Regions from separate parts of the Hydrogenophaga sp. OTU3427 genome, predicted to be linked through region 3. Evidence: predicted binding sites of a transcription regulator. Region 3 holds the regulator's gene; each other region holds the start of a gene.

The links. The regulator sigma-54, encoded in region 3, starts transcription at its own class of promoters, with help from an activator protein. The targets are predictions, from matches to a motif close to TGGCANGNAANCTGCTTT.
Region 1: AAHB17_RS12705 (PQQ-dependent methanol/ethanol family dehydrogenase) is a predicted target of sigma-54. The motif match lies at 5,438-5,455, and genes of this name have one in related genera.
Region 2: glnA (type I glutamate--ammonia ligase) is a predicted target of sigma-54. The motif match lies at 4,406-4,423, and genes of this name have one in related genera.
Region 4: AAHB17_RS03550 (CmpA/NrtA family ABC transporter substrate-binding protein) is a predicted target of sigma-54. The motif match lies at 3,833-3,850, and genes of this name have one in related genera.

Annotation. Positions count from the first base shown of each region.
Region 1 is NZ_JASATI010000019.1:19,429-26,916, reverse strand. It holds gene AAHB17_RS12735 (tripartite tricarboxylate transporter substrate binding protein) at 1-431, opposite strand, end outside; gene AAHB17_RS12730 (PQQ-dependent catabolism-associated beta-propeller protein) at 535-1,542, shown strand; gene AAHB17_RS12725 (branched-chain amino acid ABC transporter substrate-binding protein) at 1,542-2,723, shown strand; gene AAHB17_RS12720 (ABC transporter permease) at 2,705-3,562, shown strand; gene AAHB17_RS12715 (quinoprotein dehydrogenase-associated SoxYZ-like carrier) at 3,565-4,353, shown strand; gene AAHB17_RS12710 (quinoprotein relay system zinc metallohydrolase 1) at 4,350-5,309, shown strand; gene AAHB17_RS12705 (PQQ-dependent methanol/ethanol family dehydrogenase) at 5,571-7,274, shown strand; gene AAHB17_RS12700 (hypothetical protein) at 7,274-7,488, shown strand, end outside.
Region 2 is NZ_JASATI010000028.1:1,674-9,161, forward strand. It holds gene ntrC (nitrogen regulation protein NR(I)) at 1-1,033, opposite strand, end outside; gene glnL (nitrogen regulation protein NR(II)) at 1,086-2,168, opposite strand; gene AAHB17_RS15960 (hypothetical protein) at 2,211-2,780, opposite strand; gene glnA (type I glutamate--ammonia ligase) at 2,938-4,353, opposite strand; gene AAHB17_RS15970 (competence/damage-inducible protein A) at 4,579-5,424, opposite strand; gene AAHB17_RS15975 (EI24 domain-containing protein) at 5,421-6,341, opposite strand; gene AAHB17_RS15980 (alpha/beta fold hydrolase) at 6,378-7,223, shown strand; gene AAHB17_RS15985 (16S rRNA pseudouridine(516) synthase) at 7,209-7,488, opposite strand, start outside.
Region 3 is NZ_JASATI010000011.1:24,824-32,311, forward strand. It holds gene AAHB17_RS08835 (PsiF family protein) at 1-1, opposite strand, end outside; gene argS (arginine--tRNA ligase) at 147-1,820, shown strand; gene AAHB17_RS08845 (SPOR domain-containing protein) at 1,826-2,488, shown strand; gene AAHB17_RS08850 (thiol:disulfide interchange protein DsbA/DsbL) at 2,587-3,240, shown strand; gene lptA (lipopolysaccharide transport periplasmic protein LptA) at 3,349-3,999, shown strand; gene lptB (LPS export ABC transporter ATP-binding protein) at 3,996-4,787, shown strand; gene AAHB17_RS08865 (RNA polymerase factor sigma-54) at 4,793-6,331, shown strand; gene AAHB17_RS08870 (THUMP domain-containing class I SAM-dependent RNA methyltransferase) at 6,387-7,488, shown strand, end outside.
Region 4 is NZ_JASATI010000004.1:31,970-39,457, reverse strand. It holds gene AAHB17_RS03565 (pyridoxal phosphate-dependent aminotransferase) at 64-1,233, opposite strand; gene tsaD (tRNA (adenosine(37)-N6)-threonylcarbamoyltransferase complex transferase subunit TsaD) at 1,252-2,343, opposite strand; gene AAHB17_RS03555 (nitrate- and nitrite sensing domain-containing protein) at 2,421-3,686, shown strand; gene AAHB17_RS03550 (CmpA/NrtA family ABC transporter substrate-binding protein) at 4,006-5,286, shown strand; gene ntrB (nitrate ABC transporter permease) at 5,298-6,224, shown strand; gene AAHB17_RS03540 (ABC transporter ATP-binding protein) at 6,221-7,033, shown strand; gene AAHB17_RS03535 (MFS transporter) at 7,328-7,488, shown strand, end outside.

The sequences.
Region 1 (7,488 bases), on a different contig from region 3:
ACCTGGATCACCGGGCTGAGGTCGGTCACGGGGTCCCAGGGCACGGCGTTCATGAGCGCGTGGCGGTAGACCGTGATGGGCACCTGGCCCAGGGTGTGGCCATCGGCCGGCGCGGCCTTCAGCAGGGAGGCCACCAGGGTGCCGGCCGCGCCCGGGCGGTTGACGATCACCACCGGCTGTCCGAGCAGCGGCGCGACCTCCTCGCACAGGATGCGCAGGGTCAGGTCGGTGGCGCCGCCCGCGGGCCAGGGCACGATGAGCTGCAGCGGCTTGTGCGGCCAGCCCATGGGCCGGGTGGCCGCGGTGGTGGCCGTGGCCATGGCCGGCCACAGCCCTGCCATCCCGAGGCCGGTGGCACCCAGGACGGTCTTGAGCAATTGTCTCCGGCCACCCGGCTGGGCCGGGCTTGTTGTAGGGTTGGGGCGGGGCATGAAGCTGCGTGAAAGCAAATAACGTTCCCGCTTTTCAGGCATCGTTTTTGCTTAAACGCTCACACAACAGGCTGACCACCAGCCCATGAGGAGACAGACAAAGATGACAACCCCCTGGTCCATGGCCTGGCCCACTGGCCTGCGCCCACTCGCCGCTGCCGCGCTGGCCCTCGGCCTGGCCGCCACGGCCGCCGCACAGTCCGCCCCCGCCAACCGCGTCTACGTGTCCAGCGAGAAGGACCACAAGGTCCATGTGTTCGACGGCAAGGGCGAACGGGTCGGCAGCATCGACGTCTGCCAGCGCCCGCGCCACATGATGTTCAACGCCAGCCGCAGCCAGCTCTACGTCTGCTGCGGCGACAGCAACCAGCTCGGCATCGTCGACCTCGCCCAGGGGCGCATGACCCGCACCGTGGCGCTGGGCGACAGCCCCGAGATCTTCGACCTCAGCCCCGATGGCAAGACCGCCTACGTCTCCATCGAGGACGAGAACGTGATGGCCGCCTACGACCTGGACAAAGGCGGCAAGCTGTTCGAGGTCAAGACCGGCGGCGAACCCGAGGGCATCCTGGTCATGCCCGACGGCAAGACCGCCTACGTCACCTCCGAGGTGGCCAACGTGGTCCATCTGATCGACCTGCAGAGCCGCAAGGTGCTCAAGAACATCAAGGTCGGCAACCGCCCGCGCCGCTTTGCCCTGGCCGCCGACGGCAAGGAGCTGTGGGTCAGCAACGAGCTGGGTGCCAGCGTGACGGTGCTGGCCACCACCGACCAGAAGACCCTGGCGACGGTGGAGTTCAAGGTGCCCGGCATGCGCGCCAGCGACATCACGCCCGTGGGCCTGGCGCCCAGCGCCGATGGCAAGACCGTGTGGGTGGGCCTGGGCCGGGCCAACCACGTGGCCGAGGTGGACGTGGCGACGCGCCAGGTCAGACGCCAGGTGCTGGTGGGCAAACGCGCCTGGGGCCTGACCCTGCACCCCGACGGCAAGACGCTGTACGTGGCCAACGGTCTGTCCGACGACATGAGCCTGGTCGACACCCAGGCCGGCAAGGCGCTGCGCTCGGTGCCCGTGGGCCGCGTGCCCCACACCGTGCTGGTGACGCCCTGATGCGCCGCGCCGCTCTGGTCCTGCTGACCACGCTGCTCGCCCCGGCGGGGTGGGCCGCCAACACCACGGTGAACGTGGCGGTGGTCAGCCTGGCCGGCGACGCGCGCTACGCGCCGCGCCGGCTGGAGCGCGCCTACCCCGGCCACCCGGGCGGCAGTCCCTGGGCCGCGGCACAGCTGGGTGCCGACGACGCCCGGGTGGAGCTGGACACCGCCGGTGTCTCGCTCAGGCTCATCGACGCCGTGCTGCCCGGCGCAGACGGCCTGCCCAGGCTGCTGGCCGACCTGAAGGCGGCCAAGGTGCAGCACATCGTGGCCGCCCTGCCCACGCCCGAACTGCGCCAGCTGGTCGCCGCCGCGCCGGCCGCGCTGGGCGGCGCGCTGGTGATCAACACCTCGCAGGCGGACGATGCCCTGCGCGGCGCCCAGTGCGCCCCCCACCTGCTGCACACCCTGCCCAGCCAGCAGATGGGCAGCGACGCCCTGGCGCAGTACCTGGCGGCGCGCAACTGGCGCAAACTGCTGCTGCTGCAAGGCCCCTCGCCGGACGATCAGCTGATGGGCGAGGCGATGAACCGCTCCGCGAAACGCTACGGCCTCAAGCTGGTGGCGACCCGGCCCTTCAAGCTCTCCGGCGACCCGCGCGAACGCGATCTGGCCAACCCACGCCTGCTCACCGGTGACCGCGAACACGAGGTGGTGGCGGTGATGGACGCCGACGGCGAATTTGCCCGTGGCCTGCCCTACGCCACCCAGTGGCCGCGCCCGGTGGCCGGCGCCAGCGGCCTGGTGGCGCTGGCCTGGCACCCGCAGTGGGAACGCAACGGCGGACCGCAGCTCTCGCGCCGCTTCATGCGCGCGGCCCAGCGGCCCATGGCCGGTCACGACTGGGCGGCCTGGATGGCGGTCAAGGCGGTGGCCACGGTGCTGGCCGACAACCCCAAGGCGCCCATCGCCACCCAGCTGGCGCGGCTGCGCGGCGGCGCCATCGGCCTGGACGGCTTCAAGGGCCCGCGCCTGAGCTTTCGCCCCTGGGACGGGCAGTTGCGCCAGCCGCTGTTCATCAGCCACGTGGACGGCGTCGTGGGCACCGCGCCCCTGGACGGCGTGCTGCACCCGACCGAGGTGCTCGACACCCTGGGCGTCGACCAGAAGGAGTCCACATGTCCGGCCAAGTCCTGAGCAGCGCGCCCGCCTACGCACCCCATCCCGTGGGCCGGGGACTCCACCTGCTGCGCGCCCTGCGCGCGGTGGTGGGCCGCGAGCTGCGCAAGTTCCTGCGCCAGCCCTCGCGCCTGGCCTCCGCCCTGGTGCGTCCGCTGCTGTGGTTCGTGGTGTTCTCGGCCGGCTTCCACAACGTCTTCGGTGTGGCCATCGTGCCGCCCTACGAGACCTACATCGAGTATTCGGTCTACATGCTGCCCGGCCTGCTGGGCATGATCGCGCTCTTCAACGGCATGCAGAGTTCGCTCTCCATGGTCTACGACCGCGAGATGGGCGTGATGCGCCTGCTGCTCACCGCGCCACTGCCACGCGGCTGGCTGCTGGCCTTCAAGCTGCTCGCCGGCACCAGCCTGTCGCTGCTGCAGATGGCCGTGTTCCTGGCCATCGCCTGGGGCTTCGGCAGCCGCTTCGAGCTGGCCCACGCGCCCGGCCTGTTGCTGGCCATGGTCTGCGGTGCCACGCTGCTGGCGGCCCTCGGGCTGATGCTGTCGGTGTACGTCAAGCAGCTGGAGAACTTCGCCGGCACCATGAACTTCGTCATCTTCCCCATGTTCTTCATCAGCCCGGCGCTCTACCCGCTGTGGAAGCTGGAGGAATCGGGCGCCTGGTGGCTGTTCCAGCTGGCACAGCTCAACCCCTTCACCCACGTGGTGGAGGCCCTGCGTTTTGCCATGTACGGCCAGTTCAACGCGTTGTCCTGGGCCGTGGTGCTGCTGGGTGGCGCGGTCTTCTTCGGCCTGGCCTGGTGGGGCTACGACCCGCAGCGCGGCTGGATCAAACAAAAGGGAGGAGGCTGAACATGCACGCCCGTCGCACCTTGCTGCAACTGGGCGCCGGCCTGGCGCTGCCCACGGCCCGGGCCCAGGAAGACCCCACCGGTGGCGACCCGCTGGGCGCCATGACCTGGCCCACGCTGCGCCGCCAGCACCTGGGCCAGAGCCCCATGCGCTTCAGCCAGGAAGTGAAGGTTCTGGGCCCGGCCTTCGCCGACGACGCCATGAACGTGCCGCTGCTGGTGGACGCGCGCGCGCTGGCCGGCAGCGGTGGTGGCATCGCGCGCATCCGGGTGGTGGTGGACCGCAACCCGGTGCGCGAGGTGCTGGACTTCGAGCCGCTGCGCGCCCTGCCCATGCTGGCCTTTCGTTTCCGCCTGGAGCAGGCCTCGCCGGTGCGCGCCATGGTGCTCACGCGCGACGGCCAGTGGCACGTGGGCGGCACCTGGGTGCAGGCGGCCGGCGGCGGCTGCACGGTGCCCGGCCTCACCCGCGCCGACGGCTCCTGGAGCCGCACCCTGGGCCAGGTGCAGGCGCGGCTGTTCCCCAACGTGATCGAGGGCAGCCACCGGCTGCGCCTGCGCGTGATGCACCCCATGGACACCGGCCTGGTGGCCGGCATCCCGGCTTTCTACATCGAACAGCTGCAGCTGACCGACGCCCAGCAGCGCCCGCTGTGGCGGCTGGCCCTGCACGAGCCGGTGTCGGAAAACCCGCTGCTGACCTTCGAGCTGGGCGAGCGCCCGCAGGCCCCCCTGCGCCTGAGCGGGCGCGACAACAACGGCAACCTGATCGTGGCCGAGGTGGCGGCATGACGCGGCGGGTGCTCGCGGTTGTGCTGGCCCTGCTCGCGCAATGGGCGCCCCTGCCCGCGCGCGCGCAGGCCACGCTGGACTACGCGCTCACGCCGCGCCAGATCGCCCCGCGCACCTGGGTCATCGAAGGCGCGGTGGACGACTTCCGGCCCGCCAACGGCTGCAACATCATCAACACCGGCTTCATCGCCACCGGCGCGGGCGTGGTGGTGGTCAACACCGGCCCCTCACGCCGCTATGGCGAGCAGCAGCGCCGCGCGATCGAACGCCTCACGGCCGAGCCGGTGGTGCTGGTGCTCAACCTCAACCAGCACCCCGACTACTTCTTCGGCAACCAGGCCTGGACCGACACGCCCACGGCCGCGCTGGCGGGCAGCATGGCCGGCATGGTGGCCGAAGGGCCGAGCTACGCCGACAACCTCTACCGCCTGTGTGGCGGCTGGATGGCGGGCACCGAATCCACGCCGGCGCGCGAGGCCGTGGCGCCGCGCGCGTGGCAGATCGGCCAGCACAGGCTGCAGCTGCTGCGGCTGCAAGGCCACACCGGCGACGACCTGGTGCTGCTGGATCACGGCACCGGCGTGCTGTTCGCGGGCGGGCTGGTGTTCGCGCAGCGCGTGCCCACCACGCCCCATGCCGACATCGAGCGCTGGCTGGCCAGCCTGTCGCGGCTCGACACCCTGCTGGCGGCCGACAGCGTGGTCGTGCCCAGCCACGGCCCGGTGCACCGCGGCCACGCCGGCATCGAGCAGACGCGCGACTGGCTGCTGTGGGTGCGCGACACCCTGGCGCGCAGCGCCGAGCAGGGCCTGGACATCGGCGAGCTGATGCGCCAGCCCCTGCCCAGCCGTTTTGCCGGCTGGGCCGCGCAGCCGGCCGAATGGCACCGCACGCTGGCGGCGCTGTACCCGGCGTTCGAGGCACGTGCGCTGTTGCGTTCTGCGCCGCGCCAGTGATTCATTTCTGAACACTGTCACACCGGCGGCACAGCCGGTATGAAACGAAAAACCTATGGCAGCGGCTTTTGCCGCCCGCCAAGCCCGCCCACGGGCCCGTCCAGCTCGCAAAAACCGCATTTCGCCACTGGCACAGAAGTTGCCCCTCAGGGTCCGTGAACCGCATGGCAAAGCGCCTGCGGACACAAGGTAAACCCACGCCGCAGCCGCGGCGCCATCCACCACGAGACAGCAGGAGACAACACTGTGAAACGCACCCTATTGAGCCTTTTGGTCCTGGCCGCCAGCGCCCACGTGAGCGCCCAGGTGACCGACGCGATGATCGCCAACGACGCCGCCACCCCCGACAACGTGCTGACCTGGGGCCTGGGCACACAGGGCCAGCGCCACTCGCCGCTGACCGGCATCAACGAGAAGACCATCCAGCGCCTGGTGCCGGTGTGGTCCATGTCCTTCGGTGGCGAGAAGCAGCGCGGCCAACAGTCGCAGCCACTGGTCAACAAGGGCAAGATGTTCGTCACCGCGTCCTACTCGCGCATCTACGCGGTGGACAGCAAGACCGGCCGCAAGCTCTGGAAATACGAACACCGCCTGCCCGAAGGCATCATGCCCTGCTGCGACGTGATCAACCGCGGCGCCGCGCTCTACGACAACCTGGTGATCTTCGGCACGCTGGACGCCCAGCTCGTGGCCCTGGACCAGGACACCGGCAAGGTGGTCTGGCGCGAGAAGATCGACGACTACTCCGCCGGCTACAGCTACACCGCCGCGCCGCTGATCGCCGAAGGCCTGCTCATGACCGGCGTGTCGGGCGGCGAGTTCGGCGTCATCGGCCGCGTCGAGGCGCGCGACCCCAAGACCGGCAAGATGGTCTGGACGCGCCCGGTGGTCGAAGGCCACATGGGCTACAAAGACGGCAAGGAAAACGGCATCAGCGGCACCACCAACGCCACCTGGCCGGGCGAGACCTGGAAAACCGGCGGCGCGGCCACCTGGCTGGGCGGCACCTACGACGCCAAGACCGGCCTGGCCTACTTCGGCACCGGCAACCCCGGCCCGTGGAACAGCCACGTGCGCAAGGGCGACAACCTCTACTCGGCCTCCACCGTGGCCATCGAGGTCAAGACCGGCCAGATCAAGTGGCACTACCAGAGCACGCCCAACGACGGCTGGGACTACGACGGCGTCAACGAGTTCGTCACCTTCGACATGGACGGCAAGCGCATGGGCGCCAAGGCCGACCGCAACGGCTTCTTCTACGTCAACGACGCCGCCACCGGCAAGCTGGTCAACGCCTTCCCCTTCGTGAAGAAGGTCACCTGGGCCACCGGCATCGACCTCAAGACCGGCCGCCCCAACTTCGTCGACGAAAACCGCCCGGGCGACCCGACCGGCCCCGGCAGCGACGGCACCAAGGGCAAATCGGTGTTCGCGGCGCCGGGCTTCCTGGGCGGCAAGAACCAGATGCCCATGGCCTACAGCCCCAAGACCGGCCTGTTCTACGTGCCCACCAACGAATGGGGCATGGAGATCTGGAACGAACCCATCACCTACAAGAAGGGCGCCGCCTTCCTGGGCGCGGGCTTCACCATCAAGCCGCTGTTCGACGACCACATCGGCTCGCTGCGCGCGATCGATCCCAAGACCGGCAAGGTGGCCTGGGAAGTCAAGAACGAGGCCCCACTGTGGGGTGGTGTGCTGACCGCCGGCGACCTGGTGTTCTGGGGCACGCCCGAGGGCTACCTCAAGGCCGCCGATGCCAAGACCGGCAAGGTGGTGTGGCAGTTCCAGACCGGCTCCGGCGTGGTGGCCCCGCCCATCACCTGGACCGAAGGCGGCGAACAGTACGTGAGCGTGGTCTCCGGCTGGGGTGGCGCCGTGCCGCTGTGGGGCGGTGAAGTGGCCAAGAAGGTCAACTTCCTCGAACAGGGCGGCTCGGTCTGGACCTTCAAGCTGATGAAGTGATGGCACGCGCCACCCACCACTGGGTGGCGCTGGCCCTGGCCGGCGCCGCCCTCGCCCCCTGGGCCCGGGCCGGCGACGGCCCCTTCCTGCACACCACCACCGCCGTGGTGGAAGACGATGACGAGCGGGTGTTCGAATTCAGCACCACCCTGGTGAACCAGCGCCACCAGCGCGGCTGGCGCACCCAGCTGGGCTACAGCTTCTCCCCCACCCT
Region 2 (7,488 bases), on a different contig from region 3:
CATCCGAGATGCGCTTGGGCTCCACGCCCAGCTGGGTGGCGCTCTGCTGCAGGAAATAGCGCGTGAGCACGGGCACGTCCTCGCGCCGTTCGCGCAGGGCGGGCAGGCGCAGCCGGATCACGTTGAGGCGGTGGAACAAGTCCTCGCGGAAGCTGCCTTCCTTGACACGCTGCTCCAGGTTCTGGTGGGTGGCGGCGATCACCCGCACGTGGGCCTTGACGGCGCTGTGTCCGCCGACGCGGTAGAAATGGCCATCCGACAGCACGCGCAACAGGCGGGTCTGCAGGTCGAAGGGCATGTCGCCGATTTCGTCGAGGAACAAGGTACCGCCCTCGGCCTGTTCGAAGCGGCCGCGGCGCATGGTCTGGGCGCCCGTGAAGGCCCCGCGTTCGTGGCCGAAGAGTTCGCTTTCCAGCAGGTCCTTGGGGATGGCCGCGGTGTTGATGGCCACGAAGGGACCGTTGGCGCGCGGCGAGTGCTTGTGCAGCGCGCGCGCCACCAGCTCCTTGCCCGAGCCCGATTCGCCGGTGATCAGCACCGTGACGTTGCTCTGCGAGAGCCGGCCGATGGCGCGGAACACGTCTTGCATGGCCGGTGCCTGGCCCAGCATTTCGGGCGCGGCGACCATGCGTTCTTCGGAGACTTCTTCGCGCTGGCTTTCATCGACGGCGCGGCGGATCAGCTCGACCGCCTTGGGCAAGTCGAAGGGCTTGGGCAGGTACTCGAAGGCGCCGCCCTGGAAGGCCGACACCGCGCTGTCCAGGTCGGAGAAGGCGGTCATGATGATGACCGGCAGCCCGGGCAGGCGCTTCTTGACCTGCTCCAGCAGGTCCAGCCCCGAGCCCCCCGGCATGCGGATGTCGCTGACCAGAATCTGCGGCCCTTCGCCTTCGCCATCGCCGGCTTCGTCCAGCGCGCTCAGCACCTCCTGCGGGTGGGTGAAGCTGCGGGTCGGCAGCTCCTCGCGCGCCAAGGCCTTCTCCAGCACGAAGCGAATCGATTGGTCGTCATCCACGATCCAGATGGGTTTCATGCGGGTGTTCCCTGCCTTTCGAGTCGCCTCATTGTGTTGAACAACACCGAACTCAAGGCAATGGAATCAGCAGCTTGAAGTCGGTGCGGCCCGGCTCACTGTCGCACTCGATCAGGCCATGGTGCTGCTGTACGAAGGTTTGAGCCAGCGTCAGCCCCAGGCCAGACCCGCCATCCCGCCCTGACACCAGGGGAAAGAAGATGCGGTCCTTGATCGAGTCCGGCACGCCGGGCCCGTTGTCAATCACATGCAATTCCAGTGCCAACCGATAGCGCTGTTTGCCAAATGTCACCTGGCGGCCGACGCGCGTGCGAAAACGGATCTGCGCGTCGCCCGCCGCGATGCGTGCGGCCAGCGCCTGGGCCGCGTTGTGGGCGATGTTGAGAACGGCCTGGATCAACTGCTCTCGGTCGCCGCGGAACTCGGGGATGGAGGTGTCGTAGTCGCGCACCACGCGCAGGCCCTTGGGGAACTCGGCCAGGATCAGCGAGCGCACGCGTTCGCAGACCTCGTGGATGTTGACGTCTCCCACCACATGCGGACGCCGATGCGGCGCCAGCAGGCGATCCACCAGCGACTGCAGGCGGTCGGCCTCGTGGATGATGACCTGGGTGTATTCGATCAGGTCCTTGGACTCCAGGTCCATCTGCAGCAGCTGCGCCGCGCCACGTATGCCACCGAGCGGGTTCTTGATCTCGTGCGCGAGGTTGCGGATCAACTCCTTGTTGGCCTGGGCCTGGTCGATCAGGCGCTCCTCACGTTCCTGGCGGGCCTGCTGCTCCAGCGGCAGCAGCTCCACCACCACCTCGCCCACCACGTCGGTCTGGGCCACCACCACGTGCACTGGCAGCACGTCGTGGGCCACGCGCTTGAGGCGGGCGTCGTAGCGCAGCGCCGCGAACTCGTTGCCCCGGGCCCCGGCCAGGGCGTTCTTGAGCAGTTGGGGTTCGGTGAAGCAGTCGGGGAAATGGGTGCCGGTGATGCTGCGGCGCGAAATACCCAGCGCATCCTCGAGCGCGGCGTTGGCGAACAGCACCTGCCCGTCCCCGTCCACCACCGCCACCAGGGTGGCCAGCAGGTCCAGCGACTGGAAACGCTGCGTCGGCAAGACCTTCTTCTTTTTCAGTCCGATCATGTGGTGTGGGTCGTCGTTCGGAAGGACCGAGAACACGGCGCCTCAGCGCGGCGCAGGCGCGGTGGAGGCGGCCTGGGCGTTGGGCAGCCGGGCCAGCTCGCGCCTGATGCCTTCCACATCGCTCTGCGCCCGCGCGACGCCAGCCTTGAGTTCGGCCACGCGGTCGAGGTACATCTGGTGGTTGCGGAATTCGGGCCCGCGCTTCTCGGGCTCGCCGTTGTTGTATTCGGCCTTGAGGCCGGTCAGGCGGCTTTCGGCCTTGCGCAGCTCGGCTTCAAGGATGGCCCGCGCATCGGCGTCACGCGCGCGCTGCGCATTGGCGTCCACCCGCTCGTTGTCGTTGCGCGCCGCGCCCGACGGTGGCGCCGAGCGGGCTGCACCGCCGCCGCCCGAAGCGGCGGCCGGCGCCGCAGGCTTGACGCCCTGGATCACGGTGACGTTGCCCCCTTCCACCACGCGGCAACCCCGCGCCTTGGCGTCGCCCGGATCGTTGGTGTACTCGTTGCCGCAGCGGTAGATGCGGTCCTGGGCCAGCACCGGCACCGCGGTGGCCAGCCACAACACGGCCAGCCAGGCGGTGCGCCAGCCAAAAGCGGGGAGAAGAGGTTTCATCGCGGGGTCGGGCATGTCGAACGTTCCAGAAACTGCGCAGCGTGGCAGACCGGCCTGAAATGGTGAATTCCAGTATCGCCCAAAAGTGCCCCGCACTCTGGGCGAGAAAACAAAAAGGGACGGCCGAAGCCGTCCCTTTGCACCACGGTTACCTGGTTTACAGGCTGTAGTACATGTCGTATTCGACCGGGTGCGGTGCCATGCGGAAACGCGTGACTTCGCCCATCTTCAGCTCGATGTAGGCGTCCAGCATGGAGTCGGTGAACACGTTGCCCTTGGTCAGGAAGGCGCGGTCCTTGTCCAGGTAGTCCAGCGCCTGGTCCAGGCTGTGGCAGACGGTGGGCACCAGCTTGTCCTCTTCGGGCGGCAGGTGGTACAGGTCCTTGGTGGCGGCTTCGCCCGGGTGGATCTTGTTTTCCACGCCGTCCAGACCGGCCATCATCAGTGCCGAGAAGCACAGGTAGGGGTTGGCCGAAGGATCGGGGAAACGCGCTTCGATGCGGCGGCCCTTGGGGTTGGCCACATACGGAATGCGGATCGAGGCCGAGCGGTTGCGGGCCGAGTAGGCCAGCTTCACCGGGGCTTCGAAGCCGGGCACCAGGCGCTTGTAGCTGTTGGTGCCGGGGTTGGTGATGGCGTTCAGGGCACGGGCGTGCTTGATGATGCCACCGATGTAGTACAGCGCGAAGTCCGACAGGCCGGCGTAACCGTCACCGGCGAACAGGTTCTTGCCGTCTTTCCAGATCGACTGGTGCACGTGCATGCCCGAGCCGTTGTCGCCAGCGTAGGGCTTGGGCATGAAGGTGGCGGTCTTGCCGTAGGCGTTGGCCACGTTCCAGACCACGTACTTCAGGACCTGCGTCCAGTCGGCGCGCTCGACCAGCGTGCTGAACTTGGTGCCGATTTCGTTCTGGCCAGCGCCCGCCACTTCGTGGTGGAACACTTCAACGGGGATGCCCAGGGATTCGAGGATCAGGGACATCTCGGCGCGCATGTCCTGCGTGCTGTCGACCGGGGGCACGGGGAAGTAGCCGCCCTTGACGGTGGGACGGTGGCCGCGGTTGCCGCCTTCGAGCTTGGCGCCCGAGTTCCATGGGGCTTCGTATTCTTCGATCTCGAACATGACCTTGCCGGGTTCATTGCTCCAGCGCACGCCGTCGAAGATGAAGAATTCAGGTTCCGGTCCGAAGAAGGCGGTGTCGCCCAGGCCCGAGGCCTTCAGGTAGGCTTCGGCGCGCTTGGCGATGGAACGCGGATCGCGGTCGTAGGCCTTGCCGTCGCCCGGCTCGATCACGTCGCACTGCAGGAACAGCGTGGTCTCTTCGAAGAAGGGGTCGATGTTGGCGGTGTTCGGGTCGGGCATGAGTTGCATGTCCGACGCTTCGATGCCCTTCCAGCCGGCCACCGAGGAGCCATCGAACGCATGGCCAGAGCTGAACTTGTCCTCGTCGAAGTGCGACACCGGCACGGTGACGTGCTGCTCCTTGCCGCGGGTATCGGTGAAACGGAAATCAACGAACTTGACTTCGTTGTCCTTCACCATTTGCATCACGTCAGCGACGGTCTTGGCCATCAGAAACTCTCCTGGTACAGGTTGGGTAAAAAGTGGAATGACGGGAATGAGTGAAGCAGCTTTTGTGCCAGCGCGCACCTTGGTGTGGCACGCCGGTCGCTGCGTCAGACTCAATATTGTGCACGCTGGCGCCGGTGGTTCTGCCGCCGGGCCCCAACGAGCACAAACATTTGATCAGGCCCACAAATGCACCAAAAAGATGCATCTGTTTTGCAACGAACACCCTCAGCGCACCATCTCGGGGCCCATGGGTGCACCAAAAGCCAACAGCCCGGCCTTGAGAGCCTCAAAAGCCGGCAGACTGCCGATCTCGTCGCCTTTGACACCCAATTCGATGTGGCGACCATATTCCGCGTGGTCCACGCTGGGCAGGCTGAACACCTTGATGCCCGCGTGTTCGGCCTCGATGCGCTCCATCAGGGGCGTCAGGCTGGCCTCCATTGCACCAAAAACGATCACAGAGCGTTCGACCCAGCGTTGCCGATGGAACCAGGCGCTGCAATGCGTGTCCAGCGCCCAGGCCATCATGGGCCAGGCCATCACCGGAAAACCGGGCAGGAAAAACACGGTGCCGCCGCCCGCGCCCTGGCACTGAAAGCCCGGAATCTTGTTGTAGGGGTTGGGCACGATGGCCGCGCCCTCGGGAAACACGCCCATGTTGAGGCGGTGCTGGTTGTCGGAACGCTCAGGCTCATAGGGCAGTCCCTGCTCCTTGGCCACGTCCTGCATGCGCTCCAGAATCAGGTCGCGTGCCTGCGGGTGCAACACCAGCGGCCGGTCCAGCGCGGCGGCGGCGCACTGGCGCGTGTGGTCGTCGGGCGTGGCGCCGATGCCACCACAGGAAAAGACGATGCCCGGCTGCGCGAACGCGTCGCGCAAGGCGGCCGTGATCTGGCGCCGGTCGTCGCCCACGTAGCGTGCCCAACTGAGCGTCAGGCCACGCTCGCCCAGCAATTCGATGGTCTTGCTCAGGTGCTTGTCGGCGCGTTTGCCCGAAAGGATTTCGTCGCCGACGATGACGAGGCCGATGTCGGGCACCGCCGACGCGGCTTCTGGTGTGCTGGCGTTCATGGCTGAGGCTGGCCGGGCAAGGCCGGCGTGGCGGAGGGAACGGGTTTGGCCACCACGTCGATGATCTCGGGCTGCGGCACACCGGCCGAGCCGCTGGCCGGTGCCGCGGCGGGCACCAGGGCTTGCTGCTGGCGCCGCCGCTCCAGCGCGGCCAGCAGGTAGTGGGCAAACCACAGCGAGGCAAAGGCGAAAACCAGGGTGTAGATCCAGATGGCCAAGGGCACCAGCAAGGGTGCCATGGCGATGAACATGGCGCCCGAGGCCCACAGCAGGCCGGGCGCAGCTCCCAGAAAGCCGGTGATGACGCCCATCGTCAGCAGCGGCCCGCGGTGCCCCATGATCAGCGCACGGCGCTCGTCCTTGCTGGCGTGCGCGGCCAGGGCATCAAAGGCGAACACGCGGTAGGTCAGCCAACCCCAGATCAGCGGTGGCAACACCAGCACGAGAGGCGGCACCAGCCACAGCGGCATGGACAACACCATGGCCAGCACGGCCAGCACGGTGGAGCCCAGGGACCACAGCACGCTGGCCAGCAAGCCACCGCCCTGCTTGCGTTCCAGCGACGCAAACCGCCGCTGGGCCACCAGCTCGACCATGGCCGGCGTCATGCTCACCGCCACCAGCAGCAGGGTGACGAACACGATGACGGGCGTGGCCGCCACCAGCACCAGCAGCGGCGCGAACACGGCGCGGAAAGCCCCCGCGCCGACTTGGTCGAGCCAGGCCAGGAAGGTCTCCATCAGGGCGTAGCTCTGCAGCCACCCGGCGACCGCGCTGACGGCCGGTTCCCAGAAGAAATAACCCAGCGCAAAAGACAGCCCCACCATCAGGATCAGCGGCAGCACCGACAGCGCGATCACGCGCGGGTGCAGGCAGTAGGCGGTGGCACGCCAGAACGAATCAAAGATCAAACCCATGGTTCAAGAATACATCGGAACCGCTACGATGCCGCGATGCCCAGCCCTGCCCTGCCCCCACACATCGCCCTGGACGGCGTGACGCTTGAAGTGCGCCACATCGACGGCGCGTCCGATCTGGCCCCCCTGGTGTTCCTGCACGAAGGCCTGGGCAGCGTGTCCCTGTGGACCCAGCGCGGGCGCGACTGGCCACAAGCCCTGTGTGCCGCCACCGGCCGGGCCGGCTGGCTATATTCGCGCCGGGGTTACGGACGCTCGGACCCGATTCCCGATGTGCGCGGCGAGCACCGGGCCGCGCCACCGAACGGGCTGTGGTCCAGCGGCCGCCACACGACCCACTACATGCACCACGAAGCCTGGCGGGTGTTGCCCCGGCTGCTCCAGGCCCTGCGGGTCGAACGCCCGGTGCTGGTGGGCCACTCCGATGGCGCCACCATTGCGCTGCTGCACGCCGCGCGCCGCCCCGTGGCCGGCTGCGTGGTGATGGCGCCGCACCTCATGATCGAGGACATCGCCCTGAAGGCCATCGCCGAGGCGCGCGAAACCTACCTCGCCAGCGGCGGGCAGCAGGGTCTGCGCAGCCGCCTGGCTCGCCACCATGCGGATGTGGACAACGCCTTCTGGCAATGGAACGACATCTGGCTGTCCGAAGCCTTTCGCGCCTTCGACATCCGCGCCATCTGCCGCGACATCGCAGGCCCGCTGCTGGCGGTGCAAGGCCTGAAGGACGAGTACGGCACCCTGGCCCAGCTCGACGCCGTCGCCCAGGCCGTGCCCCAGGCCCAGCGGCTGGAACTGCCCGACTGCGGCCACAGCCCCCACCGCGACCAGTTCGACGCGCTCACAGAGCGGGTGATGGCGTTTGTCTCAGGCCTTGCCTGAGGCGGGCTGCTTCTTGGACAGGGCCGCCACCTCGTCGGCGGTGAGCCAGCGCCAGGCGCCGGGCGGCAGATCGGCCGGCAAATCCAGGTCGCCGATGCGCGAGCGGTGCAGGGTTTCGACCCGGTTGCCCACGGCGGCCACCATGCGCTTGACCTGGTGGTATTTGCCCTCGGTCAGGGTCAGCCGCAGGTGCAGCGGCGCCACCGCCTCGCAGGCAGCGGCACGCACCGGCCGGGGGTCGTCGTCCAGCACCACGCCGTCCAGC
Region 3 (7,488 bases):
TCGAAGGTTCCTCACCTGATTGGGGTTGGCGCCGGGATTGGCACCGCCGCGCATCACACCCAAAAATCCGCCGGGTGGCAAGAAACTTGAAGCACATGTAACAGCGCTGTGGTGCCCTTGAAACAGCCGGCTCGTAAAATCCGCCGATGCTCCAAGCCAAAAACGAACTGCTCGCCGCCCTCGCGGGTGAGCTGGAAAAACTCTCGCCCGGCGCCGGCGCCAAGGCGGCCTTCGAGTCGCCCAAGGTGGCCGCCCACGGTGATTTCGCCTGCACGGCCGCCATGCAGCTGGCCAAGCCACTCAAACTCAACCCACGCCAGCTGGGCGAACAGCTGCGCGACGCGCTGCTGGCCACGCCGGCCTTTGGGCAGTGGGTGGAGGCGATCGACATCGCCGGCCCCGGCTTCATCAACATCCGCCTCAAAGCCGCCGCCAAGCAGCAGGTGGTGCGCGAGGTGCTGGGCGCGGGCGCAAGCTTTGGCCAGCAGCCGGCGCGCGGCGAACGTGTGCTGGTGGAGTTCGTCTCGGCCAACCCGACCGGTCCGCTGCACGTGGGCCACGGCCGCCAGGCCGCCCTGGGCGACGCGATCTGCAACCTGTTCGAGACCCAGGGCTGGGACGTGCACCGCGAGTTCTATTACAACGACGCCGGTGTGCAGATCAACACCCTGGCCACGTCCACCCAGCTGCGCGCCAAGGGCTTCAAGCCGGGCGACGCCGAATGGCCCGAGGTGGCCTACAACGGCGACTACATCGGTGATATCGCGGCCGACTACCTTGCCAAAAAGACCGTGCATTCGGACGACCGCGCCTTCACCGCCAGCGGCGACGTGGACGCGCTGGACGACATCCGCCTGTTCGCCGTGGCCTACCTGCGCCACGAGCAAGACCTGGACCTGCAGGCCTTCTCGGTCAAGTTTGACCAGTACTACCTGGAATCCAGCCTCTACACCAGCGGCAAGGTGGACGCCACCGTGCAGAAGCTGCGCGAGGCCGGCAAGACCTACGAGTTGGACGGCGCGTTGTGGCTGAAGTCAACCGACTACGGCGACGACAAGGACCGCGTCATGCGCAAGGGCGACGGCTCCTACACCTACTTCGTGCCCGACGTGGCCTACCACATCGCCAAATGGGAACGTGGCTTCACCAAGGTCATCAACATCCAGGGCACGGACCACCACGGCACCATCGCCCGCGTGCGCGCCGGCCTGCAGGCCGCGGGCGTGGGCATCCCCCAAGGCTACCCCGACTACGTGCTGCACACCATGGTGCGCGTGATGCGCGGCGGCGAGGAGGTCAAGATCTCCAAGCGCGCCGGCAGCTACGTGACGCTGCGCGACCTGATCGAGTGGACCTCCAAGGACGCGGTGCGCTTCTTCCTGCTCAGCCGCAAGCCCGACACCGAATACACCTTCGACGTCGACCTGGCGGTCCAGAAGAACAACGACAACCCGGTGTACTACGTGCAGTACGCGCATGCGCGCATCTGCTCGGTGCTGGCGTCGTGGGGCGGTGATGTGGCCACGCTGCGGGACACCGACCTCTCGGCCCTCACCGGCCCGCAAGCCCAGGCCCTGCTGCTGCAACTGGCCAAGTACCCCGAGATGCTGAGCGCCGCCGCCACCGACTTCGCGCCCCACGACGTGACCTTCTACCTGCGCGAGCTGGCGGCCAGCTACCACAGCTACTACGACGCCGAGCGCATCCTGGTGGTGGAGGAGGCCGTCAAACGCGCGCGCCTGGCGCTGGTCGCGGCCACCGCGCAGGTGCTGCACAATGGCTTGGCCGTGCTCGGCGTGAGCGCGCCGCAAAAGATGTGACAAGCATGAACAAGCAACTGGGTGGAACACTGATCGGCTTTGTGGTCGGCCTGCTGGTGGGTCTGGGCCTGGCCCTGGCCGTGGCGGTCTACGTGACCAAGGTGCCGGTGCCTTTTGTCGACCGCGGCGTGTCGCGCAAGCCCACGCAGGACGCCATCGAGGCCGAGAAAAACCGCAATTGGAACCCCAACGCCGGCCTGGCGGGCAGCAAGCCCGCCGCCGCGCCCAAGCCAGAGGCCGAGCCGACCGAGGGCGCGGTGAAGTCCGAAGGCAAACCCGCCCCCGTGGCGCCCACACCGGCCGTCAAGCCGGAAGCGGTCAAACAGCCTGCCGCCTCGGCCGATCCGCTGGGCGATCTGGCGCGCAGCCGCACCCAGACAGCGGCGGCCCCGGCGACGGCCGCGCCGGCCACCGCCGGGACCGAAGCCGATCCGTTTGTCTACTTCGTACAGGCCGGGGCCTTCCGCACCGCGGCCGACGCCGAGGCCCAGCGCGCCAAACTGGCCATGCTGGGTTTCGATGCCAAGATCAGCGAACGCGAACAGGCCGGCCAGACCGTCTACCGGGTGCGCACCGGCCCCCACCGCGCCAAGGCCGACGCCGATGCGACCCAGGCCAAGCTGGCCGGCAACAACATCGACGCGGCCCTGGTGCGTGTGCAGCGCTGAAGCGCCGACCCGCCGCCGTTCACGCTTTTTTGAACTTTTGCTGCGGTGCGGCGCTCCATGGGAGGCAACCGCCGTTATGGCAAGGAGATTGTTGAAAAATGCAACGTCGTGATTTCACCCAAGCTGTGCTGATGGCCGGCACCGCCACCACGGGCCTGCTGGGCACCGCCCAGACCCAGGCACAGACCGCCTTCAAGGAAGGCACCGACTACCTCAAGCTCAGCCGCCCGGCCCCGGTCGACGCCCCGGCCGACAAGGTCGAGGTGATCGAGTTCTTCTGGTACAGCTGCCCCCACTGCAACGCCTTCGAGCCCACGTTTGACGCCTGGGCCAAGAAGCAGCCGGCCCACGTGGTGGTCAAGCGCGCGCCGGTGGCCTTCCGCGACGACTTCGTGCCCCAGCAGCGCCTGTACTACGCGCTGGAAGCCCTGGGCAAGGTCGAGGAACTGCACCGCAAGGTGTTCCACGCCATCCACACCGAAAAGCAGCGCCTGACGACCCAGGAGCAGATCGCCGACTGGATCGCCAAGCAGGGCGTGGACCGGGCCAAGTTCCTGGAGGTCTACAACGCCTTCGGCGTCGCGGGCAAGGCCCGCCGCGCCAGCCAGCTGCAGGACGCCTACCAGGTGGACGGCGTGCCCTCGCTGGGCATCGCCGGCAAATACTTCACCTCGGGTTCGCTGGCGCAGAACATGCCGCGCACGCTGCAAGTGGCCGAGCACCTGATTGCCCAGTCGCGAAGCGCGAAATAAGCGCCCTTGGCGCCGTCCCCCAAAGCCCGCTGCGATCCAGCGGGCTTTTTTGTGCCCGGCCCGGAGCGCACACGGCAAAGTGCACGCTTACAATGCCATGCAATTTCCATGCCCTACACGCCGATGACCCGCACCACGTTTACCCGCACCTGCCAGGCCGGCCTGCTGGCCATGGGCTTGCTGTCCGGTGCCGCGGCCCTGGCCGCCAAGGCAGACCGCAACCAGCCCATGAATGTGGAGGCCGACAGCCTGCGCCATGAGGATGGCCGCCAGACCAGCGTCTTCACCGGCAACGTGGTGGTCAACAAGGGCAGCATCGTGATCCGTGGCCAGCAGATCGAGGTGCGCCAGGGACCGCAGGGCCAGCAGTTCGGCACCGTGCTGGGCAACACCAGCACCCAGGCCTTCTTCCGGCAGAAGCGCGACGTGGTGGACGAATACATCGAAGGCGTGGCCGACCGCATCGAATACGACAGCCAGGCCGACACGGTGCGCTTCATCGGCCGCGCCGTGCTGCGCCGCTACCGGGGCGCGAGCCTCAACGACGAGACCGCGGGCAACACCATCGTGTACGACAACAACGCCGACGTGTTCACGGTCGACGGCGGCGCGGCCGCGCGCACCCCCGCCAACCCGAGCGGGCGCGTGCGCGCCATGCTCACCCCCGTGCCCAAGGGCGACACCAGCGGCCCGGCCCCGGTGACCGCGCCCGCCCCCGACCTCAAAGCCACACCGGCCCTGGGCGAGGGCAAGCGGTGAGCGCCGCCGTCCCGCTCGCCACCCACCCCGCCACGCCGGCCATCAAACGCCGGCTGGAAGCGCGTGGCCTGCAAAAAGCCTATGGCAGCCGCAAGGTGGTCAAGGACGTGTCGCTGGCGGTGGACGAAGGCGAGGTGGTGGGCCTGCTGGGGCCCAACGGCGCCGGCAAGACCACCTCCTTCTACATGATCGTGGGCCTGGTGCGGGCCGACGCCGGGCAGATTTCCCTCGACGGCCAGGCCGTGGAGCGCCTGCCCATCCATCGCCGCGCGCGCCTGGGCCTGGGCTACCTGCCGCAGGAAGCGTCCATCTTCCGCAAGCTCAGCGTGGAAGACAACGTGCGTGCCGTGCTGGAGCTGCAGACCGACCCGGCCACGGGCAAGCCCTACACCCACGCGGCGCTGGAGCAGCGCCTCACGGAACTGCTCGAGGACCTGCACGTCTCGCACCTGCGCTCCTCGCCGGCACCGGCCCTGTCGGGCGGTGAACGCCGCCGGGTGGAGATCGCCCGAGCCCTGGCCAGCAACCCGCGTTTCATCCTGCTGGACGAGCCTTTCGCCGGCATCGACCCGATCGCCGTGATCGAGATCCAGCGCATCATCGGCTTCCTCAAATCGCGTGGCATCGGCGTGCTGATCACCGACCACAACGTGCGCGAAACCCTGGGCATCTGCGACCACGCCTACATCATCAACGAGGGCCGCGTGCTGGCCCGGGGCACGCCGGGGGAAATTGTCGAGAATGCCGACGTCAGAAGGGTTTACCTCGGCGAACACTTCCGAATGTGAGCGGCATGAAACAAAGCCTCTCGCTTCGTGTCTCCCAACACCTGTCGCTGACCCCGCAGCTGCAGCAGTCCATCCGGCTGCTGCAGCTCTCCACGCTGGAGATGGCGCAGGAGGTCGAGCAGATGCTCGACGAGAACCCCTTTCTGGAACGCAGCGAGGAAGTGGCCGAGCGCGAGGCCTTTGGCGTCGACGCGGTGGACGCGCCGGTGAGCACCGGCGATCTGGTCAGCGAATGGAGCGCGGACAACGCCAGCAGCAGCAACAGTTCCAGCAGCGAAGGCGATGACTTCAGCGAAGAAGTCGGCGGCAGCGAACCCGACTGGGAAGGCGACGGCACCGTCTCCTTCACGCCCGACGACGGCGAGTGGGGCGGCGAGGCCGCGCCCCGCAACCGCAACGACCCGCACGACGAGGAAACCGCCAGCGCCGCCGAGCTCGCCAGCGAACACATCAGCCTTCAGGCCCACCTGCACCAGCAGGCGCTGGGCCTGCGGCTCAACGAGGAAGAGCGCGCGGCGCTGTACTTCCTGATCGAGTCGCTCAACGACGACGGCTACCTGGACGAGCCCATCGCCGACCTGGCCGCCGCGCTGGCCGGCGACGACCTGGAGGCCCGCGAAGCCACCGAACAGGCGCTCAACCTGGCGCTGCACTGGCTGCAGCACATGGACCCGGCCGGCGTGGGCGCGCGCGATCTGGCCGAATGCCTGCGCCTGCAGATCGAGGAGCTGCGCAACAGCCCGGCCGCCCAGGCCGCGCTGGCCATGTGCGCCCAGCCGCTGGACCTGCTGGCCCGCCGCGACACCAAACGCCTGGCCGCCGCCTGCCGGCTCGACGAGGCCGTGGTGCGCGAGGGCCTGGCACTGATCGGCCACCTGGAGCCCAAGCCGGGCCGGCGTTTCGTCAACGTGGAGCGCAACGCCATCTTGCCCGACGTCATCGTCACCAAGGCCGGGCGCGGCTTCAAGGTCCAGCTCAACCCCGACGTGATGCCGCGCCTGCGGGTGCACGACATCTACGCCAACGCCCTGCGCCAGGGCCGCGGCGAAAAAGGCGAAGGCGCGGCCGGCATGCAGCAGCGGCTGCAGGAGGCGCGCTGGTTCATCAAGAACATCCAGCAGCGCTTCGACACCATCCTGCGCGTGTCCAGCGCCATCGTCGAGCGCCAGCGCAACTTCTTCATGCACGGCGAACTCGCCATGCGCCCGCTGGTGCTGCGCGAGATCGCCGACGAGCTGGGCCTGCACGAGTCCACCATCAGCCGCGTGACCACCGCCAAGTACATGGCCACGCCCTTCGGCACCTACGAGCTCAAGTACTTCTTCGGCTCCAGCCTGGGCACCGAGACCGGCGGCAACGCCTCCAGCACCGCCGTGCGCGCGCTGATCAAGCAGTTCGTGGCCTCGGAAGACCTGGCCAAGCCGCTGTCGGACAACCAGCTGTCCGAGATGCTCAAGGAGCAAGGCATCGAATGCGCCCGCCGCACGGTGGCCAAATACCGCGAGGCGCTGCGCATTGCGCCGGCCAATCTGAGAAAACGATGACCCCCGGGGGCCCGATCCGCCCAGAGGCGGTCCGGCGGCGGATCGAAAGGTACACATGAACCAACTGACGCTTTTTCTGCCCTGCGCCGCCGGCGTGGAGGACTTCCTCGCCGCCGAGGTGAAACGCATCGTCGGTGTGGCAGATGCCGACATGTCGCGCTCGCGCGGCGGCGTGTTGATCAAGGCCAGCTGGCGCGACGCCATGCTGCTCAACCTGCACAGCCGCCTGGCCCAGCGGGTGCTGGTGGAACTGGCCTACCAGCCCTACCGCAGCGAAGACGACATCTACGCCACCGCCTGCGACGTGGCCTGGGAAATCTGGATGACGCCGCGGCACACGCTCAAGGTCGAGATCACGGCCCAGCACAGCCCGCTCAAGAGCCTGAACTTCGCCGCCCTGCGGGTGAAGGACGCCGTCTGCGACCGCCTGCGCCACAAGACCGGCGAGCGCCCCAACATCGACACCACCTGGCCCGACGTGCGGGTCTTCGCCCACCTGACCGAGAGCCACTGCTCGATCTACATCGACACCTCGGGCGAGCCGCTGTTCAAGCGCGGCTGGCGCGAGGACAAGGGCGACGCGCCCTTGAAGGAAACCCTGGCCGCGGCCATGATCGCCGCCACCGGCTGGGACGGCAGCCAGGGCGCGGCCCAACCGCTGTACGACCCCTGCTGCGGCAGTGGCACGGTGCTGATCGAGGCGGCGCAAATGGCGCTGAACATCGCGCCCGGCAGCACGCGCCGGTTTGCCTTCGAGAAGCTGCTGCCCTTCCAGTCGCACGTGTGGCAGGGCATCAAGGCCCAGGCCCAGGCGGCGCAAAAGCCCTGGCCGCAGGGGCAGAAACCCTTCATCTTCGGCAGCGACGTGGCCTTTCGCATGGTCGACTTCGCGCAGCGCAACGCCCAGCGTGCCGGCGTGGCCCAGGCCATCGAGCTGCGCGGCGGTGACGCCCTGCAACGCATGCCGCCCACCGACACCCCCGGCGTGATGCTGCTCAACCCGCCGTATGGCGAGCGCATCGCCGCGGCTGGTGTGGCCGGCACCCGCGCGGCCGACCGCGCGCAAGGGCGTGAGCAGCGCCGCGACGGCGGTCACACCGGCGGACGCGAAAGCGCCCAGCTGGCCGATGGCGGCGAGTCGGGCGACTTCTTCGCCC
Region 4 (7,488 bases), on a different contig from region 3:
GATCCCGGTCGGCGGCGCCACAGCAGGCGTGAAGATGCCGCCCAAACGGGCAGCAACCGGTGATTATAGCCCGAGCCAGCGCCGGAGTCGATCCACACCTTCCACCAGGCGACCGGTGTCGCGGCTGGCGAAGCACCAGCGCAGCCAGCCGGCGGCTTCCGGCCCGAAGGCGCTGCCCGGCGCCAGGCCCAGGCCGGCCTCGCGCACCAGGCGCTTGGCCACGTCCAGGCAGTCGTCCTGGCCCTGGATGCGGAAGAAGGCGTACATGCCGCCCAGCGGCGTGGCAACCTCGATGCCGGGCAGGGCCTGCAGCGCAGGCACCAGGGTGTCGCGGCAGGTCTTGAGATGAGCCACCAGGGCGGGGGTCACCTCGTCGGCGCGGGCCAGGGCCTGCAGCGCGGCGCGCTGCACGAAGACCGGCGCGCAGGAGGTGTTGAACTCGATCAGCTTGCCCATGGGCGCGGTCAGCCCGGGCGGCATCACCAGCCAGCCCAGGCGCCAGCCGGTCATGAGAAAGCTCTTGGAGAAGCTGTGGGTGACCACCAGCCGGTCATCGGGCTCGGCCAGATCCAGAAAACTCGGCGCGCAGCCGTTGGCTGTTGGGGCGTAATACAGCCGCTCGTACACCTCGTCGGCCAGTATCCAGGTGCCGGTGCGGCGGCAGTGCGCCAGGATGGCGCGCTGCTCGTCGGCGCTCAGGGTCCAGCCGCTGGGGTTGTTGGGCGCGTTGACCACCAGCAGGCGGGTGCGTGGTGTGATGGCGGCCAGCAGCTCTTCCAGATCCAATTGCCAGGCGCCGCCCGCGCCCACGCGCAACGGCACGCGCCGCACGATGGCGCCCATGATGGCCGGCTGCGCCACCAGGTTGGGCCACACCGGCGTCACCGCCACCACCTCATCGCCCGCGTCCACCAGCGCCTGGCAGGCCAGCATCAGGCCGTTGACGCCACCAGAGGTGACGGCCAGCCGCTCGGCCAGCGCCGCGGCGGGCTGGGCCGGGTGCAGGCGCGCGGTGTAGGCCGCCAGGGCCTCGCGCAGCTCGACCAGGCCGAGGTTGTGGGCGTAGAAGGTCTCGCCTTCGTTGATGGAGGCGATCGCGGCCTCGCGGATGAAGGCCGGCGTGACCTCGTCGCTTTCGCCGAACCAGAACTTGAGCACGCCCTCGCGGCCCAGGCCTTCGTTGGCCACCTCGCGGATGCGGGAGCCCTCCAGGGCGCTGACGATGTCTCTCATGAACGGTGTGCTTTCTATTCAAACAGGCTGGCTGGCGAGCTCGGACAGGGGCCAGCGCGGCTTGACGTCGAACCGGTAGCTCATGCCGGCCTCGGCGGCGGGCAGCAGGCCGGCCTGGGCGCGCATGCCGGCGGCCAGGGCGATCATGGCGCCGTTGTCGGTGCACAGGTCCAGCTCGGGGTAATGCACGCGCACCCGGCGCGCCGCGCAGCCGGCGTTGAGCTGCTGGCGCAGCAGGCTGTTGGCGCCCACACCACCGGCCACCACCAGGCGCTTGAGGCCGCTCTGGGCCACCGCCGCCAGCGCCTTCTTGACCAGCACCTCGACGATGGCGGTCTGAGTGGACGCCGCGATGTCGGCCACCACCTGGGGCGGCAGATCGGCCACCGTGGCCACATCGTGCTGGGCCAGCTGTTTCTTGAGCGTGGTCAGCACCGCCGTCTTGAGGCCTGCAAACGAGAAGTCGAGGTCGCCGCTGTGCTGCAGCGGGCGCGGCAGCTTGAAGGCCGTGCCGTCACCCTGCTGCGCCAGGCGCGACAAGGCCGGCCCGCCCGGGTAGCCCAGGCCCAGCAGCTTGGCCGATTTGTCGAAGGCCTCGCCGGCGGCGTCGTCGATGGTCTCGCCGAGCAGCTCGTAGCGGCCCACGCCGTCCACCCGCATCAGCTGGGTGTGACCACCCGACACCAGCAAGGCCACGAAGGGAAATTCGGGCGGATCAGCGCTCAGAAAAGGCGACAGCAGGTGCCCCTCCAGGTGGTGAATGCCCAGCACCGGTTTGCCCAGCGCGGCACCCATGGCCACCGCCACCCCGGCCCCCACCAGCAGGGCGCCGGCCAGGCCGGGGCCACGGGTGAAGGCGATCAGATCGACCTCGGCCAGCGTGCGGCCGGACTGCGTCAGCACCTCGGTGCTCAGCGGCAGCACGCGGCGGATGTGGTCGCGGCTGGCCAGCTCGGGCACCACCCCGCCATAGGCCTGGTGCATGGCGATCTGGCTGTGCAGGGCGTGCGCCAGCAGGCGCGGCACACCGGCGGCGGTGGCGGCCACGGAGGCGTCCACCAGCGCCACGCCGGTTTCGTCGCAGGACGATTCGATACCCAGGATCAACATGGCGCCGAGTGTAAGCGGCGGGTGTGCCCCGGATGCACCGCAACAGGGCACGGTTATTGCTGCACCCAGGGCGCACCATGAAATCAGGCCTCCATTTCCTCCTGGCAGCCAAGCGCTGTGAAATCGCCGAGCTGCAGCAGCTGACGCTGACCGCCACCCTGGTGGACGCCAGCGCCGGGCTGGTCCACGAGCTGCAGCGCGAGCGTGGCATGAGCAACCTGTACCTGGCGTCGGCTGGCCAGCGTTTTGGCGCCGAGCGGCTGGCGCAGGTGGCCAACACCGGGGCCGCCCAGTCCGCGCTGTGCGCGCACTTTGACCGGCTCGACACCGAGGCCGCCCGGCTGGGCCACGGCGCGCGCCTGTTTGCTCGCATCGCCTACGTGCTGCATGGCCTGGCCGCCCTGCCCGCCCTGCGCCAGCAGGTGGCGTCGGGGGCGTGGACGCCCACCCGCTCGTCGGCCGCCTACACACGCCTGATCGCCGGCCTGCTGGCGGTGATCTTCGAGGCGGCGGACACCGCCAGCGATCCGGCCATTTCGCGCCTGCTGGTGGGCCTGTTCAATTTCATGCAGAGCAAGGAGTTCGCGGGCCAGGAGCGCGCCACCGGCTCCGCCCTGTTCGCCAGCGGCCAGGTCGACGGCGCCGGTCAGCAGCGGCTGCTCTACCTGATCGACTCGCAGGAGCGGGCGCTGGAGGTTTTTGCCCAGTTCGCCCACCCCGACGCGGTGGCCCTGTGGCAGCGTTGCGACGTGCCCAGCACCCAGGCCGCGCTGGAACGCATGCGCCGCATCCTGTGCACCGCCGGCGAACGCGGGCCCCTCAATCCCGAACTCAGCCAGCGCTGGTTCGACATCTGCACCGACCGCATGAACGCGATGAAGGCGGTGGAAGACCACCTGAGCGCCGACCTGCGGGCGCTGTGCGAACTCCGGCGCGACAACCTCGAACACGAGCTGAGCGCGCTCGACGGCATCCACAGCCACGTGGCCGGCACACCGGACGAAGCCGTGTCGCTGTCCTATTTCGACGAACCCCAGGACGCCACGCCGGCAGCGCCCAGCTACCCGCTGGGTTCGCACCTCGACCGTTCCGTGCTGGACCTGGTGCAGGCACAGGCCAAGCGTCTGCAGGCGATGTCGGCGGAACTCGACACCACGCGCGCCAGCCTCAACGAGCGCAAGCTGGTCGAGCGCGCCAAGGGCCTGCTGATGGCGCAACGCCAGATCAGCGAGGCCGAGGCCCACAAGACCCTGCGCCAGCTGGCCATGAACCAGAACCGGCGCCTGGTGGACGTGGCCGAGTCGGTGCTGGCCCTGGCGGACCTGCCACAGACCGAACGCTGACGGTGTACTGACCCCGGCGGAGCGCCGGATGCTGCAACGCACAAGAGCTGTGCCTGCCCCCGGCGGGATGCACCAACAAGTGGCTTGCACCCTCTGCACCGGCCCATTCAGGCGCCATCTTCGGTCCTCAACCCGCCACACCGACCTGGCACACAAACTGCTTAGTCCTTGGTGCGGCACCCGCCAAGGGCGGTGGGTGCCAACAGTCAGCCAGACACAGGACAACGGCGTCCGTCATCGCAGTGCATCCGCACTCCGAAGATGGACGCCGTTGTGCTTTCCGGAACCGCATTTTTTTATTGGCTTACAGGAGTTGACCATGGACACACCGGCAAACCCCCCCGTTGCAGGCACCAGCGCCGCCACCGCGGCCGCCTCGCGCCGCGACTTCATCAAGACCGGGGGCGCACTGGCCACCGGTGCCCTGTTCAGCACGCTGGGCCACCACGGCGCCTGGGCCGCCGGCTCCGACGCCCCCGAGAAGAAGGAAGTCAAGATCGGCTTCATCCCGCTGACCGACTGCGCCAGCGTGGTCATGGCATCGGTGCTGGGCATCGACCAGAAGTACGGCGTCAAGATCATCCCCACCAAGGAGGCCAGCTGGCCCGGCGTGCGCGACAAGCTGGTCAACGGCGAACTCGACATGGCCCACGTGCTGTACGGCCTGATCTACGGCGTGCACCTGGGCACGGCAGGCCCCAAGAAGGACATGGCCGTGCTGATGAACCTGAACCACAACGGCCAGGCCATCACCCTGAGCAAGAAGATCGCCGACAAGGGCGCGGTGGACGGGGCCTCGCTGGCCAAGCTGATGGGCAGCGAAAAGCGCGAATACACCTTCGCCCAGACCTTCCCCACCGGCACCCACGCCATGTGGCTGTACTACTGGCTGGCCAGCTATGGCGTCAACCCGATGAAGGACGCCAAGATCATCACCGTGCCGCCGCCGCAGATGGTGGCCAACATGCGCGTGGGCAACATGGACGGCTACTGCGTGGGCGAGCCCTGGGGCCACCGCGCCATCATGGACGGCATCGGCATCACCGGCGTGACCACGCAGGACATCTGGCAGGACCACCCCGAAAAGGTGCTGGGCACCACGTCCGAATTCGTGCAGAAGAACCCCAACACGGCGCGCGCCGTGACCGCCGCCATCCTGGAGGCCAGCAAATGGATCGATGCCGGCCTGCAGAACAAGCTGAAGATGGCCGAGACCATCGCCGACCGCGCCTACGTGAACACCAGCGTGGACGCCATCAACCAGCGCATCCTGGGCCGCTACCAGAACGGCCTGGGCAAGACCTGGGACGACCCCAACCACATGAAGTTCTTCAACGACGGCGCGGTGAACTACCCCTACCTGTCCGACGGCATGTGGTTCCTGACCCAGCACAAGCGCTGGGGCCTGATGAAGGACCACCCGGACTACCTGAACGTGGCCAAGTCCATCAACCGCATCGACATCTACAAGCAGGCCGCCAGCGCCGCCAAGGTCAGCCTGCCCAAGAGCGACCTGCGCACGCACAAGTTCATTGACGGCGTGACCTGGGACGGCAAGGACCCGGTCAAGTACGCCGACAGTTTCAAAGTGAAAGCCTGAAGGAGACAGCCATGGTCAGCGCCGTTTTTCACTCACCCCTGGAGGCGAGTTCCATGAACACCAGCACCGCCACGCCCTCGGCCGCCGCGCGGCCCGCCGCCAAGGCCCCCCCCGTGACGGCCCCCGTCGCGGCGGCACCCAGCCGCCCGTCCTTCGACTGGCGCGGCCTGTGGCTGCGCGTCCTGCCGCCGCTGTTCGGCCTCGGCCTGCTGATCGGCATCTGGGCCCTGGTGTCGGTCTCCACCGGCAGCAGCATCCCCTCGCCGGCCACCACCTGGGAGGCCGCCGTCAAACTGTTCAGCGACCCCTTCTACCGCAACGGCCCCAACGACCAGGGCATCGGCTGGAACGTCTTGTCCTCGCTGCAGCGCGTGGCCGTGGGCTTCGGCATGGCGGCGGCGATCGGCATACCGGTGGGTTTCATGATCGGGCGCTTCAGCTTCCTGTCGCGCATGTTCAACCCGCTCATCAGCCTGCTGCGCCCTGTCTCGCCGCTGGCCTGGCTGCCCATCGGCCTGCTGGTCTTCAAGGGCGCCAACCCGGCCGCCATCTGGACCATCTTCATCTGCTCCATCTGGCCCATGGTCATCAACACCGCAGTGGGCGTGCAGCGCGTGCCGCAGGACTACATGAACGTGGCCCGCGTGCTGAACCTGAGCGAATGGAAGATCCTGACCAAGATCCTCTTCCCCGCCGTGCTGCCCTACATGTTGACCGGCGTGCGCCTGGCCGTGGGCACGGCCTGGCTGGTGATCGTGGCGGCCGAGATGCTGACCGGCGGCGTGGGCATCGGCTTCTGGGTCTGGGACGAGTGGAACAACCTCAACGTCCAGCACATCATCATCGCGATCTTCGTCATCGGCATCGTGGGTCTGGTGCTGGAGTTCGCGCTCATCAAACTGGCCACCGCCTTCACCTTCGAGGAAGTGAAATCATGAGCGACAACCTGACCAGCAAGTACATCGAGATCCAGAACGTCGAGCAGACCTTCAAGACCAAAAAGGGTTTGTTCCCGGCCCTGCGCGACATCCACCTCAACGTCGCCAAGGGCGAATTCGTGGCGCTGATCGGCCATTCGGGCTGTGGCAAGTCCACCTTGCTCAACCTGATCGCCGGCCTGACCACGCCCACCGCCGGCACCCTGCTGTGCGCCAACCGCGAGATCGCCGGCCCCGGCCCCGAGCGCGCGGTGGTGTTCCAGAACCACTCGTTGCTGCCCTGGCTGACCTGCTTCGAGAACATCTACCTGGCGGTCGAGCGCGTGTTCGGCGCCACCGAGAACCGCGCCCAGCTCAAGGCCCGCACCGACGCCGCCCTGGCCCTGGTCGGCCTGACGCCGGCCGCGCAGAAGCGCCCCGGTGAAATCTCGGGCGGCATGAAGCAGCGCGTGGGCATCGCCCGTGCCCTGTCCATGGAACCCAAGGTGCTGCTCATGGACGAGCCCTTCGGCGCGCTCGACGCCCTGACCCGCGCCAAGCTGCAGGACGAACTGCTGGACATCGTCGCCCAGACCCAGGCCACGGTGGTGATGGTCACCCACGACGTCGACGAGGCCGTGCTGCTGAGCGACAAGATCGTGATGATGACCAACGGCCCGGCCGCCACCATCGGCGAGGTCCTCAGCGTCGAGCTGCCGCGCCCGCGCAACCGCGTGGCCCTCGCCGACGACCCGCAGTACCAGCAGTACCGCAAGGCCGTCATCGATTTCCTTTACACGCGCCAGGGACACGTGGAAAAAGTGGCCTGAGGTCCAACCACCCAAAAAGGGGCACGCCGCGAGGCGCGTCCCTTTTTTCATGGGCGCTTCGGGATCCGTTTTCACCATGCTGGTGCAAGATGGCCGGACGCCGGGCCTTGGCCCGCGAGCGGTACAGGCACGGAGTTTGCATGTGGCACCACGAGGCTGACGAAGGCCTCACCCCACTGGTATTGCCCGACCCCGCGGCCGGCGCATCCACGCCCACCCTGCCCCGCCCACCGCCACGCCGGTGCGCGGGCTGGACAGGCAGCCCCTCCCCCTAGCCACCACCCTGAGCACACCATGGCCGGATTCCGTTCCTTTCTTGCCAGCGGACACAGCCCCACACTGTTTGCCGCCTTCTTCTACCTCACGTTCTCGTTCGTGATCTGGGTCATGAACGGCGCCATGGCGCCCTTCATCAGCGAGCAGTTCAACCTCACGCCGGCCCAGAAGGGGCTGCT